One region of the Paenibacillus sp. SER-28 genome, then DNA from elsewhere that is predicted to be linked to it. Evidence: riboswitches for the same ligand, from Rfam matches in the RefSeq annotation. Region 1 holds a riboswitch; each other region holds the start of a gene.
What was found. Region 1 has a riboswitch for cobalamin ahead of cobJ (precorrin-3B C(17)-methyltransferase). Riboswitches for the same ligand answer to the same signal wherever they lie in the genome.
Positions count from the first base shown of each region.

Region 2: another riboswitch for cobalamin. It lies ahead of ACUYLD_RS01785 (ABC transporter substrate-binding protein); the one in region 1 lies ahead of cobJ (precorrin-3B C(17)-methyltransferase).
Region 3: another riboswitch for cobalamin. It lies ahead of ACUYLD_RS13305 (ABC transporter substrate-binding protein); the one in region 1 lies ahead of cobJ (precorrin-3B C(17)-methyltransferase).

Region 1 covers NZ_JBRECM010000005.1:271,520-276,782, reverse strand. The annotation lists gene ACUYLD_RS15390 (uroporphyrinogen-III synthase) at 1-294, shown strand, start outside; gene ACUYLD_RS15385 (LOG family protein) at 644-1,198, shown strand; cobalamin riboswitch at 1,256-1,441, shown strand; gene cobJ (precorrin-3B C(17)-methyltransferase) at 1,752-3,551, shown strand; gene ACUYLD_RS15375 (sirohydrochlorin chelatase) at 3,644-4,678, shown strand; gene cobK (precorrin-6A reductase) at 4,675-5,263, shown strand, end outside.
Region 2 covers NZ_JBRECM010000001.1:379,611-384,873, reverse strand. The annotation lists gene cobT (nicotinate-nucleotide--dimethylbenzimidazole phosphoribosyltransferase) at 1-690, opposite strand, end outside; gene ACUYLD_RS01795 (ABC transporter ATP-binding protein) at 734-1,567, opposite strand; gene ACUYLD_RS01790 (FecCD family ABC transporter permease) at 1,564-2,610, opposite strand; gene ACUYLD_RS01785 (ABC transporter substrate-binding protein) at 2,607-3,614, opposite strand; cobalamin riboswitch at 3,823-4,016, opposite strand; gene ACUYLD_RS01780 (histidine phosphatase family protein) at 4,139-4,897, opposite strand; gene cbiB (adenosylcobinamide-phosphate synthase CbiB) at 4,942-5,263, opposite strand, start outside.
Region 3 covers NZ_JBRECM010000004.1:180,254-185,516, reverse strand. The annotation lists gene ACUYLD_RS13325 (nucleobase:cation symporter-2 family protein) at 1-238, shown strand, start outside; gene ACUYLD_RS13320 (hypothetical protein) at 420-590, shown strand; gene ACUYLD_RS13315 (hypothetical protein) at 1,100-1,783, opposite strand; gene ACUYLD_RS13310 (hypothetical protein) at 2,450-2,641, opposite strand; cobalamin riboswitch at 3,006-3,209, shown strand; gene ACUYLD_RS13305 (ABC transporter substrate-binding protein) at 3,427-5,007, shown strand; gene nikB (nickel ABC transporter permease) at 5,023-5,263, shown strand, end outside.

The DNA.
Region 1 (5,263 bases):
ATCCATCGTAATGTTGATGCTGTTACGTTCACGAGTGGTCCGCAAATTCGATTTTTAGCCCAATATGCGAGAGAGCAAAATCGAATCGAGGATTTACTGGAAGCTTTCCGTGAGGATGTGATTGCTGTATCAGTAGGGAAGGTGACTGCACAGTCCATTGTGGAAGAAGGGATTGATCGAGTCGTGTTTCCAACCGAAGAGCGCATGGGCGCGATGATGGTGGAGCTGGGCAAATATTTTGAGCATAACGATTCGGTGCATGGCTGTGGTCTGAAGATCGTGAATGGTCATTGAAATGAGATGAAAATGAGATAGAAATGAGATAGAAATTATAAATATAGTATGCTAAAAATGAACTTATATTTTTGGATAAAGCGTAAAATAAAGATAAGGGCCTGCGAGGTCTTTATCTTTTTTTATTGGACATGCATCGACAAAGATTTTTGTTATAGCGAAAATATTTAGCTAATATAATGAATAAGTTTCGATGCATGATACTTGAGCATTTTGCATAAATCCCAAGAGCGTTTTCAAATAAGCAATATATAGATCGAAACGCTTTAGTTCGTCTATATATTGTACTTATGAGCGTTGGGAATCGAATTATGCTAAATGCTGACTTAGGACAGGAGCTGAGACGTTAATGAATTCTATTTGTGTATTTGCCGGGTCCAGACCTGGACATTCATCGGTATATGTTGAAGCGGCAGGCAAGCTGGGAGAAGCCATGGCTCGCCATCATATCCGTCTGATCTACGGTGGCTCCAGTAGGGGGCTGATGGGAAAAGTGGCGGATGGCATGCTGGCGGGTAACGGTCAGGTCACTGGCATTATGCCCACCCTGTTATTTGATGCAGAGATCATTCATCGGGGAGTTACCGAATTTATTGAGGTAGCAAGCATGCATGAGCGTAAAGCGGCAATGAGCGAGATGGCCGATGCGTTTATTGCCCTTCCAGGTGGCTTGGGAACCTTTGAGGAGCTATTCGAGGTATTGTGCTGGGCGCAAATCGGCATTCATCGCAAGCCGATTGGGCTGCTGAATGTGAATGGATATTTTGAGCCGTTAGTAGAAATGGTGCGTCATAGCGTGCAAGAAGGGTTTACCGGGGCTGAGCATCCAGCGTTATTAAGTATCTCTGCGGACCCGGACGAATTGCTACATATGTTAAAAAATAAAGCAGAGAACTTGAAATAAAGCGTTTTTCGTGCTTGCACAACTGATTGAGGCAAGGTTATGATAAGACCCATAATCAAATAGCGGACAGACAAGGTGCCTTTGCGGTTGAGCAAAGGGTAACAGGGAATCGGGTGCAAATCCCGAGCGGTCCCGCCACTGTAAGGAAGAGGATTTTTTTAACTGGTCACTCGTGAAAAACGGGGAAGACGAAAGAATCTGTTGATGCCAAGCCAGGAGACCTACCTTGATCTGTATGCACCGTTAACCTTCGCGGAGAGGATGGGTGTACGAAATCAGGAAATCAGGCACACGTTGCTTTTTCCATGTTGGTTAGAGGTTTGCGTGGATATGAACGTGCAGCAGCGTTTGAAGCGTAAACAGACAGGTGGAAAACAACGGCAGGCTGGAGGAAGACAAATAGTGTCTTCTTACGCTGTTTTTTCGTCTGATGAGAGATACGTACATAGAAACCCCATCCGGGCAGGATGGGGTTTTTTGAGTTACAGGATGTGCATAAATCATTGAAATAGATAGGATAGCTACCCTGAAAAGGATGAATAGGAGGAGCACGATGAGCCCATTAGGAAAATTGCTGGTGATTGGATTTGGACCAGGAGATATGGAACATATCACAAAACGGGCGCTGGATGCGCTGGCCGAAAGTGAGGTCATTATCGGCTACAATACCTACGTTGATTTGATCCGTCCGTTGTTGAACGGACAGGAGATTGTACGCACAGGGATGACAGAGGAAGTGAGCCGTGCGCAGGAGGCGGTTCGCCAAGCAGAGATGGGCAAGAAGGTAGCTGTCATTTCCAGTGGAGATGCAGGAGTCTATGGTATGGCAGGGCTGGTGTACGAAGTGCTGATGCAAAAAGGCTGGCGACGCGAGGACGGGGTTGAGGTAGAAGTCGTACCGGGGATCTCGGCTATTCAGTCCTGTGCTTCACTGTTGGGGGCGCCAGTTATGCATGATGCTTGCACGATCAGTCTGAGTGATCATCTGACCCCATGGGAAACGATTGTGAAGCGTGTAGAAGCAGCGGCTTCGGCCGATTTTGTGATTGCATTATACAACCCGCGCAGTGGTCGGCGTACACGCCAGATTGTGGAGACGCAGTCCATTTTGCTGCGTTACCGCGATCCGCAAACTCCAGTTGGGTTGGTGAAAAGTGCTTATCGTGAACGTCAGCAAGTTATTGTAACGACGCTGGAAGATATGCTGAATCATGACATCGGGATGCTGACGACTGTAATCATCGGCAATTCCTCGACAACGGTGTATGACGGCTTGATCGTGACTCCGCGCGGATATCAGCGCAAATACACGCTGGATGCGACCGAGCAAGCGCTCAAGCCGCATCAGCGTCTCCGCACGGAAGCGGAGCCGTGGTCGCTGGGCGCACAAGAGGCTGCACCGCAGGCAGGCGCAGCCCCGACTACGCCCGCTGGACCCTCCGCGAGCGGCGCTGCGGTTGCGACGCAGGCACGCCCGCAAGCGATGGCTGCCGTGCAGGCAACGACCGCTGTGCAAACCGGCGCAGCAACCCCGGCATCGCTGGCGGCAGAGGCACTAAGCCGCCTCGCTGTTGGCGGCAAGCTGCCTGGCGCAGCCAACGCTCGCTGGAGCGGGCAAGCGCCTACCGCCGAGAGCACCGCCGGAACGGCAGCGGTGGCCGGAGCGGGGGCCCCGGCCGGGATGGCGACAGGCGGCTTTGGCAAGCCTGCGCTATTTGAGGTGGGCGTTTCCCCGGGGGTGGGAAACAAGAAGTTCACCGCTCGCCAGATGGCGCTGCTCGCCGAGGTAGCGGGTGATGATGGCGAACTGGAATACACGCCAGATCATCAGATTGTGCTGCGCGTGCCGTGTGCAGACCCCGAGGAACTGGTTGGACGGCTGCGGGATGAACGATTCATTGTCATGCCGATTGGCGATGTGTTTAAGGTAAAGGCGTGCGACTTCTGCAATATGGAGAAGGATGACGCTGTGCCTGTGGCTGAGCATCTACAGGTTGTACTTGGCGGATTACAGGCACCCAAGGAAACGAGCATTGCTTTGAACGGATGCGGTATGGCCTGCTATGGAGCGGTGCTGGAGGATATCGGCATCGTCTATCGCAAGGGAGGATACGACCTCTTCCTTGGTGGCAAAAAATTCGGTCGCAATGCTCATGCCGCTCAGCCCGTAGCGGAAGGGATTCCGGGTGATCAAATTACTGACATTGTGGAGAACGTCATCGCTGAATATAAGGAAAAAGGGCATCCGAATGAGCGTTTTCATAAATTTTTTAAACGTGTAGGTGTCGTTGCGGGTTTCCGGCATGAAGATGCACCAGCAACGGTAGAAGTGAATGCGGTTTGTGGTGATTAATGGACTGAAGGCCTGATGAACTGGATACAAGCATATATATAAAATAGGGCGTCATGCAGGCTATCCCTATTAAAGAGGAGGAAAAAACAGCAGTGGATGCAATATTGTTAGTTGGACATGGAAGTCGGGACCCGGAGGGGAACCAGGAACTGCTGGAATTTGCACAGGCAGTGGCAGACCGGGTACCGGATATGTGCGTGGAAACCTGTTTCTTGGAGTTGGCACGTCCCAGCATTGCTGATGGGATGCAAACATGTGTGGAGAAAGGTGCGACGCGTGTCGTTCTCATTCCGATTATCTTGTTCGCAGCGGTACATGCCAAAATTGATATTCCGATGGCTATTGATCGGGCAAAAGCAAAATATCCGCAGGTGGAATTTGTATATGGACGCCCGATTGGCGTTCACGAGAAAATCGTCAGCATTCTGCAAAGCCGCTTGAAAGAGGCCCGTCCGGTTGCAGTTCCAGCGGGAATGAATAGCGCTGTAGAGGCATTTGCCGAGGTATCCGACGAAGAAACGGCGGTACTTGTGTTAGGACGCGGAAGTAGCGATCCAGATGCGAACAGTGACTTTTTCAAAATCACCCGTATGCTGTGGGAGCAGCTTTCTTATACGTGGGTAGAGAGCAGCTTTATCGGTGTGACGCAGCCTTCTTTTCCCGATGGATTGGAGCGTTGTGTACGACTGGGGGCCAAAAAGATTATCGTGCTTCCCTATTTTCTGTTCACGGGTGTGCTGATTAAGCGCATCGGAGAAATGACCCAGGAATTTGCCGAGGCTCACCCTACATTACAAGTGGAAATGGGAGGATATTTTGGTTTCCATCCTCAACTGATTGAACTGGTGCTAGAGCGAGCTAAGGAAGGCTTGTTCGGCAAGGTTACGGCCAATTGTGATAACTGCCAGTTCCGTCTGGAGGCGCAGGAGCACCACCATCATCACCACGACCATGACCACCATCACGATCATGAGCATCATCACCATCATCATGCACATGAGCACGATCATCATGATCACCATACACACAGCCACGATCACACTCATGAGCATGACCATGCTCACCATCACGAGCATTCACATACGCCATCTGTAGTGAATGGAAGCGGGCAGGTGAAGGGCTCATGATATTCATGCTATGTGGAACGAGCGATGCTCGGGAATTGGCGCTGCAAATCCGTGACAATGGCTTCAACGTATTGACCTCGGTCGTAACCGAAAGCGCGGCAGCCAGCTTGTCCGAAGCAGGGCTGGACGTACGTACAGGGCGAATGACAGCCGATGAAATGACTGCAATGATTCGGGAGCAGGGAATACAGGCGGTTGTTGATGCCAGTCATCCTTTTGCAGAAGAAGCACATGCGAATGCAATGACAGCCGCTCGCGAGTCCGGAGTTCCTTATATTCGCTACGAGCGGGCGGGACTGATGTATGACAATCATCCATTGCTCCACATCGTGTCTTCCTATGAAGAGGCCGCATTAGAAGCGAAGCAACTCAAAGGCTCTGTCATGCTTACGACAGGTAGTAAGACGCTCGGCACGTTCACCAAGCATTTACTCGGAGACCCGGAGATTCGTCTGGTTGCACGCATGCTGCCGCGCCTAGACAATATGGAGAAATGCGGCGAACTGGGCATGGAGCAAAAGAATATTATTGCCATGCAGGGACCCTTTTCCCGCGAGATGAACGAAGCATTGTACAAGCACTATG
Region 2 (5,263 bases), on a different contig from region 1:
ATTTGCATCTGGCTGGTTCACGTCCAATGCGCGGCAGACAACCGATATTTTACGGGTAAGTCCAGCCATATCTACACCCGTCCCCCGGCCTACGATAACTTCCGGCTCTAGCCCGGTAAGAGCACATACGACCGCAGCGCTGGCTGTCGTATTCCCGATGCCCAGCTCCCCGGTAACGAATAGCCGTGTGCCACCTTTGACCGCTTCTGCTACGGCTTCAGCTCCGGCCAAAACCGCCTGTTCCGCTTCCGTACGCAGCATTGCAGGCCCTTTAGCTATATTCGAAGTACCCAGGCGTACCTTACGGTCCACCAGATTCGCGTGAGCGACATCCGCATTCACGCCAACATCTACCACCTTGACATCTGCGCCCGCATGGCGTGCCAGCACATTAATTGCCGCGCCACCTGACAGCATGTTATACAGCATTTGCTGTGTAACCTCAGCCGGAAAGGCACTGACTCCCTCTTCACACACCCCGTGATCCGCAGCCATGACCATAACCGTTTTACGATCAAATTCAGGCTTGTCCACTCCTGTAATTCCTGCTAGCTTGATGGCCACACTTTCCAACTTTCCAAGACTTCCCGGTGGCTTTGTTAATTGGTCCAAATGGGCTGAAGCTGCCGAGGCCGCCACCCCATCCGGCTGGACAATGCTATCGATCAGCTGACGCAGCTTGTTGTTCATATCTTCCACTCCCTGCTCTTTTTAAGTGTGTTTCATCGTTTATTTAATCCGCTGGATCCGAAGCACTTCTGCGCAGCAAGAGCTGCGGCACACCGCTATCAGGATGCGGAAGCATCACAGGCTCAACACCGTATACTCGTCGAATCCGATCCTCGGTTAATAACTTCGATGAAGCTCCCAATCCTTCAACCATTCCATCCTTGAGTACAAGCAAATCTTCGCAAAATTGGGCTGTCAAGTTAAGATCATGCAAGACTGCAATGATCGTCACACCCGTTTCTTGGCGCCAATCTGCCAGCAGTTCCATAAATTCAAGCTGATAGCGCAAGTCCAGATAGGTCGTAGGCTCGTCCAGCAGCAATATTCGTGGCTCCTGCACCATTACTTTTGCCAAAGCTACACGCTGTCGCTGTCCCCCACTCAAGCGGTCCAATGCTCTGTCCGCCAACGTGGCAAGACCCAATCGCTCCAGCACGCGATCCGTGATCGCCTCCACATCAACACCCTTTTCCCTGCCTAACCAGTCCTGATGAGGAAAACGTCCCATTTCTACGACTTCCCTGACGGTGTATCCCACTGGAGGAAGCCCTTCCTGTTGGAGTACGGCTATGAGTCGGGAAAGCTCTTTTCTGCTGTAGCTACCGACCTTTTTGCCATAGATATGAACGTTTCCCGAAGTTGGCTGATCTACACCCGAAAGCAGATGCAGCAAGGTCGATTTTCCACTGCCGTTCGGACCAATAATCCCCCACCAAGTTCCTTCGTCGACGCTCCAGCTTATATTCTTTAACGCATGGAATTCTCCATAGGCACGTGTCAGACCCGCTACCTCTAATGCCCGATCACGCACTTTCTGTGATTCACTTTGTTCTGTCACAGCAGTTCCCCCCTGCGCAGCTTCTTGTTCCGATACAGGAGATATGCGAAGAACGGTGCCCCAACAAAGGCCGTCATCACGCCCAGAGGAATTTCCGTGGGGGATAACAACGTGCGAGCCGCCGTATCCGCCCAAGCCATAAAAATGGCTCCACCGAGCGCAGATAATGGAACAATCATCCGGTAATCAGGACCTGTCACCAGACGAATGATATGCGGTACAACAAGTCCCACAAAGCCAATCACTCCACATACCGAGACAGCGGCAGCTGTCAGCAGCGTGGAAATGATCAGGACAGATAGCTTCGTCGCATCTACATGAACTCCCATGTGAGCCGCCTGACGTTCACCCAAAGCCAAAATATTCAGCACACGTGCCCGGTTCCATAGAAATACCAGTCCTATGACCACATAAGGTAAAAGGATTCCTGTATATGACCAACCGCGCAGACTAAGACTTCCCATCGTCCAGTACAATATTTCATTGACCGTCTCCTTCGACATGGCTGTCAGAAAGGAAACAACTGCTCCTAGAAAGGATTGCATCACCACACCCGACAAAATGAGACTTTGTGTCGGAATTTTTCCACCTTCCCGTGCCAACGTTAGCACCATCCACAGCGTCAGCATTCCGGTCGTAAATGCCACTAGCGGCAGCGTCCATATGCCAACAAATGAAAATTGAAGGCCCCAATAGATCAGTACTGCCGCTCCTACCGAAGCCCCCGAGGATACCCCCAGTGTATACGGATCAGCCAAAGGATTACGCAGCACACCCTGAAATCCGGCTCCCGCCAGCGCCAGCGCTGCTCCTACCAACATTCCCAGTAACACTCGTGGCAATCTGACCTTCAAAATAATCTGCTCTGAGGATGTATTCCAATCCGGTGTAAACGTATCGCCTAACCACGGAAGGTGGTTAACCAGAATGCCCGTGATCTGGCTGACCGGAAGCTTGGCCGAGCCGATGCCAAGACAGAGCAGCAGCGTCAGCAACAGCAGGACAAGACCTGTCCCTCCAAAGCCGATCAGTTTACGGTTCATTTGAAAATTTCAGGATACACGCCCTTGGCCACTTCCTTGAGACCTTCCGTTACGCGTGGACCCGGACGACTGATCAAATTATCATCCACGGCAAACACCCGGTTATGGCGAACAGCCGATATTTGATCCCATCCACTGCGAGCTTTAATGATTTCGCCGAGCGTCTGGCCAGTTTTGTCGTCCTTGACACTTTTGCTGTACAAAATCACGTCAGGGTTCGCAGCAATAATATTTTCTTCACTAATTTGGTACCACCCCTTCTGCGTGGCACCTACATTTTCGCCGCCCGCCAACGTAATCAGCTCGTCCATAAACTCGCCTTTACCAACTGTCCAGCCTGGTGAAAACTCGACGTATACCCGCAGCTTCTGCCCTTTACCGATATTTTTAACTCCTTCTTTCACTTCCGCTACATCTGCCCTCATCTTGTCAGTCACCGCTCTCGCATCTTTCTGATGATCGGTGATTTTTCCATACAATTCGATGTTAGCTATGACATCTTCAACTGTCTTCGGTTCCGTTTTAAAAATCATAATTCCCATGTCGCGCAGCTTGGTCGTAGCCTGTTCACTAAGTGATATCCCTGCAAAAACGACTTCCGGGTTAGCAGCAATGATCGCCTCTTCGTTCGGTTTCATAATACCGCCCACTTTAGGCTTTTTCGTAGCTGCTGCCGGGTAATCAGAGTAGTCGGAGACGCCAACTATTTCCTTATCCAGCCCGATGGCGAACAGCGCCTCGGTTTCTGCCGGGGAGACGGAAACGATTTTATCCGGCGCTTTTTTGAATGTAAATTCCTGTCCTGTTGCATCCTTAACTGTGAGTGGGTAAACTGTTTTGCCCGGAGGCTCTTGTGCGGTTACGGTCTTTCCTGGCTGCTGTGCAGAAGTCTGATTCTCTTTATTTTCAGCATTTTTTCCATTAGAGCCACATGCACTCAGCACAACTGCCAAAATCGGAACCAATAGACCTGTTGTCCAAACCTTTATTTTTTTTCCTGCCATGATTTGCACCCCTTCATAAAAAAATCGTTAAGAGCGTTACTTGAGCATCATCAGATATCTTCTAAATCCAGCCTTCTTTTCCTATCAAAAAAACCCCGCATCCTCATATTAGGACACAGGGGTCACGTTAGCGCAGATTGTGCGCAGGCGGCAGCTTCTTTCCGCACGGACAGTCACTGCGAACACGTCATCCTTTCCTCGAAGGATTATGGTGACAGGCGGACGGGCAGGTATCCTGACTTATGGTAAGATGCATGTCCTGAAATTCCTTCATATGCTTAGTAGCACATAAAGCAGGACTAACCGGCATGTTTCCATTTACAGTGGCGGGACCGCGCCGGACTTACACCGACTTCCCTTTTAACAGCGCAGGCAAGGGAAACCATAGTTTCATCACACTGCGCCGACCTCGTCTGCTGGATATTTGATGTAGTGGTAGTCAAGCCGTTCTTTTACTTGATGATTATAGGTTAAAATGAGGCGGCTTACAACCCAAACAGCCTCTTTACCCGCTGGTGTCTAACCTAATGAGGGAGCATTTCCGCTATGTAATTGTGCGGTCCTGCCAGCCTCAATTGAATCCTAAATGCTTCTCCCGGCTTCGGATTCAGACTCCAAAAATCATGGCCCGGTATCAGCATGCAAGCTAACTGACGAATTACGCCACCATGCGTAACGACCAAAACAGAGGGCGGCGCAGCAGTCAAATCCATGGGTTGAACTTCCATAGCAACACGCCATTCATACAGAGAGTCAAGAAATTTCCGCAAACGATTCACAAAATCTGTCCAAGACTCTCCTCCAGGAGGGGTTATCCGTTGCGGCTCATCAATCCAAGCGCGATACAACGACACATCCTTGAGCATGTCATACGTTTTTCCATCCCACTCGCCAAAATGAAGCTCTCGCAGACGTGGTTCCATCATAGGAGACATAGTAGATAGGGAACCTCCAGACGTCAATTCTGACTCCGGCACAATGATCTGCAAGGTCTGGCGACATCGCCTTAAATCGCTGCAATAGATTCGAGCAAAGGACTGCCCCTGCAATTCTTCTTGCAAAGGCTTTAATTCCTGTTCTGCTCCTGGTAGCAAACCTAAGTCGGAGTGTCCCATATATCGACGTTCCTTATTCCATAAGGTTGTGCCGTGACGAACTAACACGAGTTCCATGTCCCAATGCAGATCTTCTTTAGCATCATATGGCACCTTATCCTCCTGTGAGTTCGGACTTTGTACGTATTCTACCGTCCTTTTTGCTGCTATATCTTGCTTCAAGATCATGTCACTTCCTGCTCGATCATTATTCAGTGTGTCACGCCTCACCCTCACCGCACCCATCCCAAGGCAAAACAACCTGCGGCTCCTAACAAACACAATCCTACGAACATACTGGACACGGCGAACATCAGCTGGATTGTATGCCGTATATCTTTCGACTCTAGCGGTCGTATCCAATCGCCCATGTATGCACGAAAAGAGCGTACGCCATGATACACATTATAGCCTCCAAGACGAATCCCCAGTGCTCCAGCAACAGCTGATTCCGGGAAGCCACTGTTCGGGCTTGGGTGCAGACGAGCGTCTCGCTTGACTGTGCGCCAGCTTCTCGCAGCATCTCGCTTGTACATCCACGCCGCTACGACAAGC
Region 3 (5,263 bases), on a different contig from region 1:
AGTGGATCTGCGGAAGGAAAGCAATCTGCTGATCGCAGCATGCAGTATTGCCGTGGGCCTAGGCTCTGCCGTTCTGCCACAAATGTTCGACCAGCTGCCGAGCTTTGCCAAAATGCTGTTGCAAAATGGTATCGTTTCGGGTTCGATTACAGCGATTGTCTTGAACATTGTTTTGACGAGAAAACAAGGGGAATCGGTCAAAAGCGTGACGGTTTCAGAGGTTCCACAGAAGGTTTGATGATTAGGAATAAATAAAGATAGCCGGAGAGAGAACGTATGCCTTTTTTCCGGCTTTTTGGCATGGACTTATCCGGGGAAGATGAGCAGAGAAGATAGGCTGTGCAAACTGGTATCTATTACGGCAGGCGTCAGGCTGGCCGGAGCCAGACGCAGCACACCCAAATTGATTGAGTTTGGAGTTGGACAGCTATAACCTAACGAAGCTGCTTACATTGGTTCGCAGCCAGCGTAAGCAGATGCGCAACAGTCGCGGATCGTCAACAAGGGGGCTGCTTTATTTCCTGGATTTGGACAAGCTAAAGCAGGGGGCCAGAATTATGACTATTGGACGTGAAAGTCGTGGACGATAGAAAATATTCTTTGGGAACGTGTTGGTTTTTTTATCCTAGCAAAAATCACGGAAGATTATTCGAACCGTATGCGTTAGCAGATAGATAAAGTGAATGCCTCCCTATGCTGATACAGTAAGATTCCATACGAAATTAAATTCCAAAACCCAGAGTTTTGTGAGTGCATATGTCCGGTCTTCCAATCCTCAAATTTCGCTGTCTTGTTAATTTCATCACCCTCCGTGCTTGTCAATAAAAAGCCCGTAGTACCAAGTATTTAATTGTCCGTCACGACGAATTACAATCCTGTTTCATCATTCTTTTACTTGCCCGCTCTATTCGACATTCTTTCGTGTAACCCTGTCTAGGTATGATATAGAGTCCTTTGAACGCAATAGATCGTTCGGACGCCACAGCTCCAGTCCAAAGTAACTGAGTAGACTCGCGAGAGTCCCGCTACTTTCCGCTATAAAAAAAAAGCCGTGTTGGTTGCAACGGCCTCTCTTTTTATTTCAATTTATTTGATATGATTAGTGCTTTTCTACTCTGAAAGCAATTCCCACAGGCTTGTCTACTCTCACATAACCTATGAAAGGATCACCTATGAATGGAGCTGGCCAATACATTCCTAATCTATGTTTTTCATATCGTGGAAAAGCACTAATGACCCATCTTTCTCCTTTAGGAACATTGATTGAATATTCATCATCTAGGCCAATATCAGCTTCTATACCAAAACCCAATGTGCCTTCTATAGCTTTAACGCCACCTGTTATTGCTCCTTCCGCTTTCACTTTAATATTAGTTTTCACTGCAATTTTTGCAGCAGCAGGCCCAGTATATGTACTTACACGAATTGCATTGTTTGTATCAACCCAATAACCTAGATTTTCATGGGTTTTAACAATAGGAGTCACCCCAATGGATTGGGTACTAATTCTATCATTATTACCTTTTTCTTGATTTAAATTGTCGTAATTGACATAATAGTAATAAACATCATCGTTAACACTACTAGGATCGATATATTTGTAGACTTGTCCTTCCTTGGCCTTTATTTCATCTGTCGGTTCCCATTTTCCGGCTTCTGATTGTATCGTCGATGACAATGGATTCGGCGCATCATTTGCAGAAGCAATGGCTCCATATGGTAATAATATTGCTGTCAATGCTGCAATTATTGCTGTTTTAGTCATGACTTTGAATGGTTTCATAGTATTAAAATTCTCCTCTTCGAAAAATATTATTGGGGGCTAAGAAATGAGTAAATTTGAAAAAAATCTGTTTAAGTATTTGTCTTACGGTTTTTTGGTAGGAATATATTATTCCTTTATTCAAGGACCAACGACGACAACTTCTTCGCTTAACGGCTCATTGCAACTTTACACAGTGTCCGCATCTACTTTTATTTTCAGAACATTATCAACCTCATTTCTACTAAGTCTCCTCTCTGGAGTCGTGTATACAATTGTTTTTTTATCCATAAGAAGGAATAAGTAAATATTACCTGTAAATTTTATGTTTGTAAATAATTTTATTTAATGGATAAAATTTAAAATAAGATAGAAGAGAGCCGTATTGATCGCAACGGTCCTTTTATTAACTGACGGTTTAATAGCAAGTGCCTCCCCGTTTGGTTGTTCGTACAAAACTCTTTAGCTCCGCAACTTTTCGAGCGTTAAAGCAAGCCGTCGCGTCGTCCTGGTTTACAGTACGACGCTGTGAACGACCTGCAAGATCCCTCGCTTCGCTCACTTACTAGCTAAAAAATAACTGGACTGCTAGGCACCTAAACGGCACGCTGACATGGCTTGTCAGGAAATGGTCAGTTAACAAATTAAGCCCCCGGCTAATCACCGGAGGCTTTTCAAACTCATTCTCTAACTCACTAAGGAATGTTTACGGGTAAATTCTCTAATAGTTAAATTTGTCTCAAAGGCTGTCTGAGAAGAATCAACAATATAGTTCTTTTGTTTGGTAGCTGCTCCCCATGCTGTTATCCTTATAATAGAAATTCCACAAGGTTTGCTCACTAATTTTCCGATCAACTCTTTGGTTTTGTCGCTTTTCAAATCTTTTTCTTCCTCAATTTTTTGGAGAAGAAATAACCAACTGCTTTTTCAGGCCTTTGGAATAATGTATCTTTTTTAATAGCTTGTACAATTGATCTGCAATCTCGCTGCTAAATTTTCGTTTATGCTTCTCTTTTAGATTCATTAAGTAGTCTGGTACAGTTTTCGGGACAGCATGAGGGAGACGGAATGACCGTCATTTCGTGCACGCAATGAATAGCCATTGCCTTCATTCTCACTATATTGTTCAAATTTAAATTATTATACAGCATTTATTGACAAGCCTGTGACAACAAAATAAGATCGTAATGGAAAGAAATAAAGGAAGAAAACAGGTGTGAGCCGGACGACTCTATGTACGGGGTTTTGTTGAGACCATGTGGATAGTTGTTGAGCGTGTTCACTTAAAAGGGAAGTTCGGTTGATTCCGACACGGGCCCGCCACTGTATACAGGCATCAGCAGGATACTGCTGGAGCTTTCAGAACAGCCACTGGAACTGTGAAGAACCGGGAAGGCCTGAAAGATACGCTTGGAGTCAGGAGACCTGCCTGTTTTGACATCACTGTCAGACCCACGGGATGCTGGGGAGGTGGTTAGGCGTGCTGCATACGGAATGTCTGAAACCGATCTGATCCCTTCTATGTTTTTGGAGTTGGTTTCGAGGTGTGTTTTGACATTTTATAATGAAAGCATTTCTGACTGCTGATCAAGTGGTCCGGAATGCTTTTTTCGCGTTTTGCGTTAGGTTTATATGATTTTACAAGATAGAGGGGGATTCATCGAATGATTAGCAATCGTAGCAGGCGCTCATGGTTGATATGTACAGGGGTGATGCTGTTACTGGCAGTTATGGCTCTTTCGGGATGTACTAGCAATAAGACGTCGAATAGCTCCGGCAAAGATGAGAACGCGTCAGTACAACAAACAGCGACAGGTAAAAAGCTGGTAATGGCGTATACATGGAAACCGTCAGGTGTTGACCCGCACGGAGATAATAGCTGGGATGTGATGCGATCCGGTGTAGGTGAGACACTGGTACGTTTGAATGAAAAGCTGGAGCCTGTGGCTTGGCTGGCAAAGGAGTGGAAGCAGGATAGTCCTACAGTTTGGACGTTCAGCTTGCAGGATAAAGTCACTTTTCATAATGGAAAAAGTATGGATGCAGCAAGTGTAAAAGCATCTTTGCTACGCTCTATCGAGAAAAGCCATCTGGCGAAGGATTTACTGAATGTGAAGTCCATTGATGTAAGCGGCCCGCTGGCCTTAAAGATTACGACAAACCAGCCGAATGCGGCGTTGGTGTCCAATCTAGCTGATCCATCGACGATTGTACTGGATGTGGCATCGATGAAAGATGAGCAGAGTTACCCAGCGATGACAGGCGCCTTTAAAATTAAAGCGTTCAGCAAGGACCAATCCTTGGTCGTAGAGCGTTATGACGGATACTGGGGCGAGAAGGCCCGTTTGGCTGAGGCGACAATGAGGTTCATTACGGACGGGAATTCGCGCCTGATGGCGCTGCAATCCGGCGAGGTGGACGTAGCGACGGATATTCCGGTTGATAACGCAGAGGTACTGAAAAAGAACGACAGGCTACAAGTGCTGTCGGCTCCCTCCTTGCGCACCCATATGCTCGTGTACAATATGGAATCCCCAGTATTCAAGGATGCGGCGAACCGTAAGGTGGTAGACAGCCTGATTCCACGCACATCGATTGTGAGCGCCGTCATGAGGGGCTTCGGTACGGAAGCAAGCAGTCCGTTCCCGAGCATTCTTCCCTTCGGTAAAGTTGAGCGTAAAGCGCTGGACGGAACGGCGGATCAGCTGTTAACGAAGGATGGCTGGCAGAAGGACGCCCAAGGGACATGGACTAAGCAAGGCAAGCCGTTCGAGGTTACGCTGCTGACTTTTCCTCAGCGTCCGGAGCTCTCTGTTATGGCTGAGGTCATCCAAAGCCAATTGCTGAAAGAGGGAATCCAGGTCAAGATTCGCAAGGTGGAAAATATCGACGAGGCGTTGACCAAAAACGATTGGGATTTTGCTATGTACAGTATGCTTACTGCTCATACAGGAGAGCCACAATATTTTATGGACATGTTTTATTCTTCGAAAAGCGAAGCCAATGTAAGCCGTTATAGTTCCAAACCGCTAGAGAGTATTCTTAACAGCTTGAAGCTGGCGAAGGATACAGCGCAGCGTAATGCTGTGACACTACAAGCGCTGGATATCATCGATACGGATTTGCCACAGTCGTTCATTGTGCATCCTGACAATGTGTTTGGTGTGAAAAAAGGGGTAGAGGGTTTTACACCCCATCCGATCGAGTATTACTACATTACAGCGCAATCCGATATTGCGGAATAACGAGCGGCGTATCCTATGATTCGTTTTATACTGGAACGTGTGGCGCAGCTGCTCATCATTGTATTCGTTGTATCCACGCTGACTTTTGTACTGATGCGGCTGGCTCCTGGAGACCCTGCTACCATTTTGCTCACCGCGCATAATGTCCCTGCCTCCGAGGAGGCGTTGACGACGCTACGGCAGGAACTGGGCTTAAACGAACCGCTTCATATTCAATATGTGAACTGGCTGCGGGATGTGTTCACAGGGCATTGGG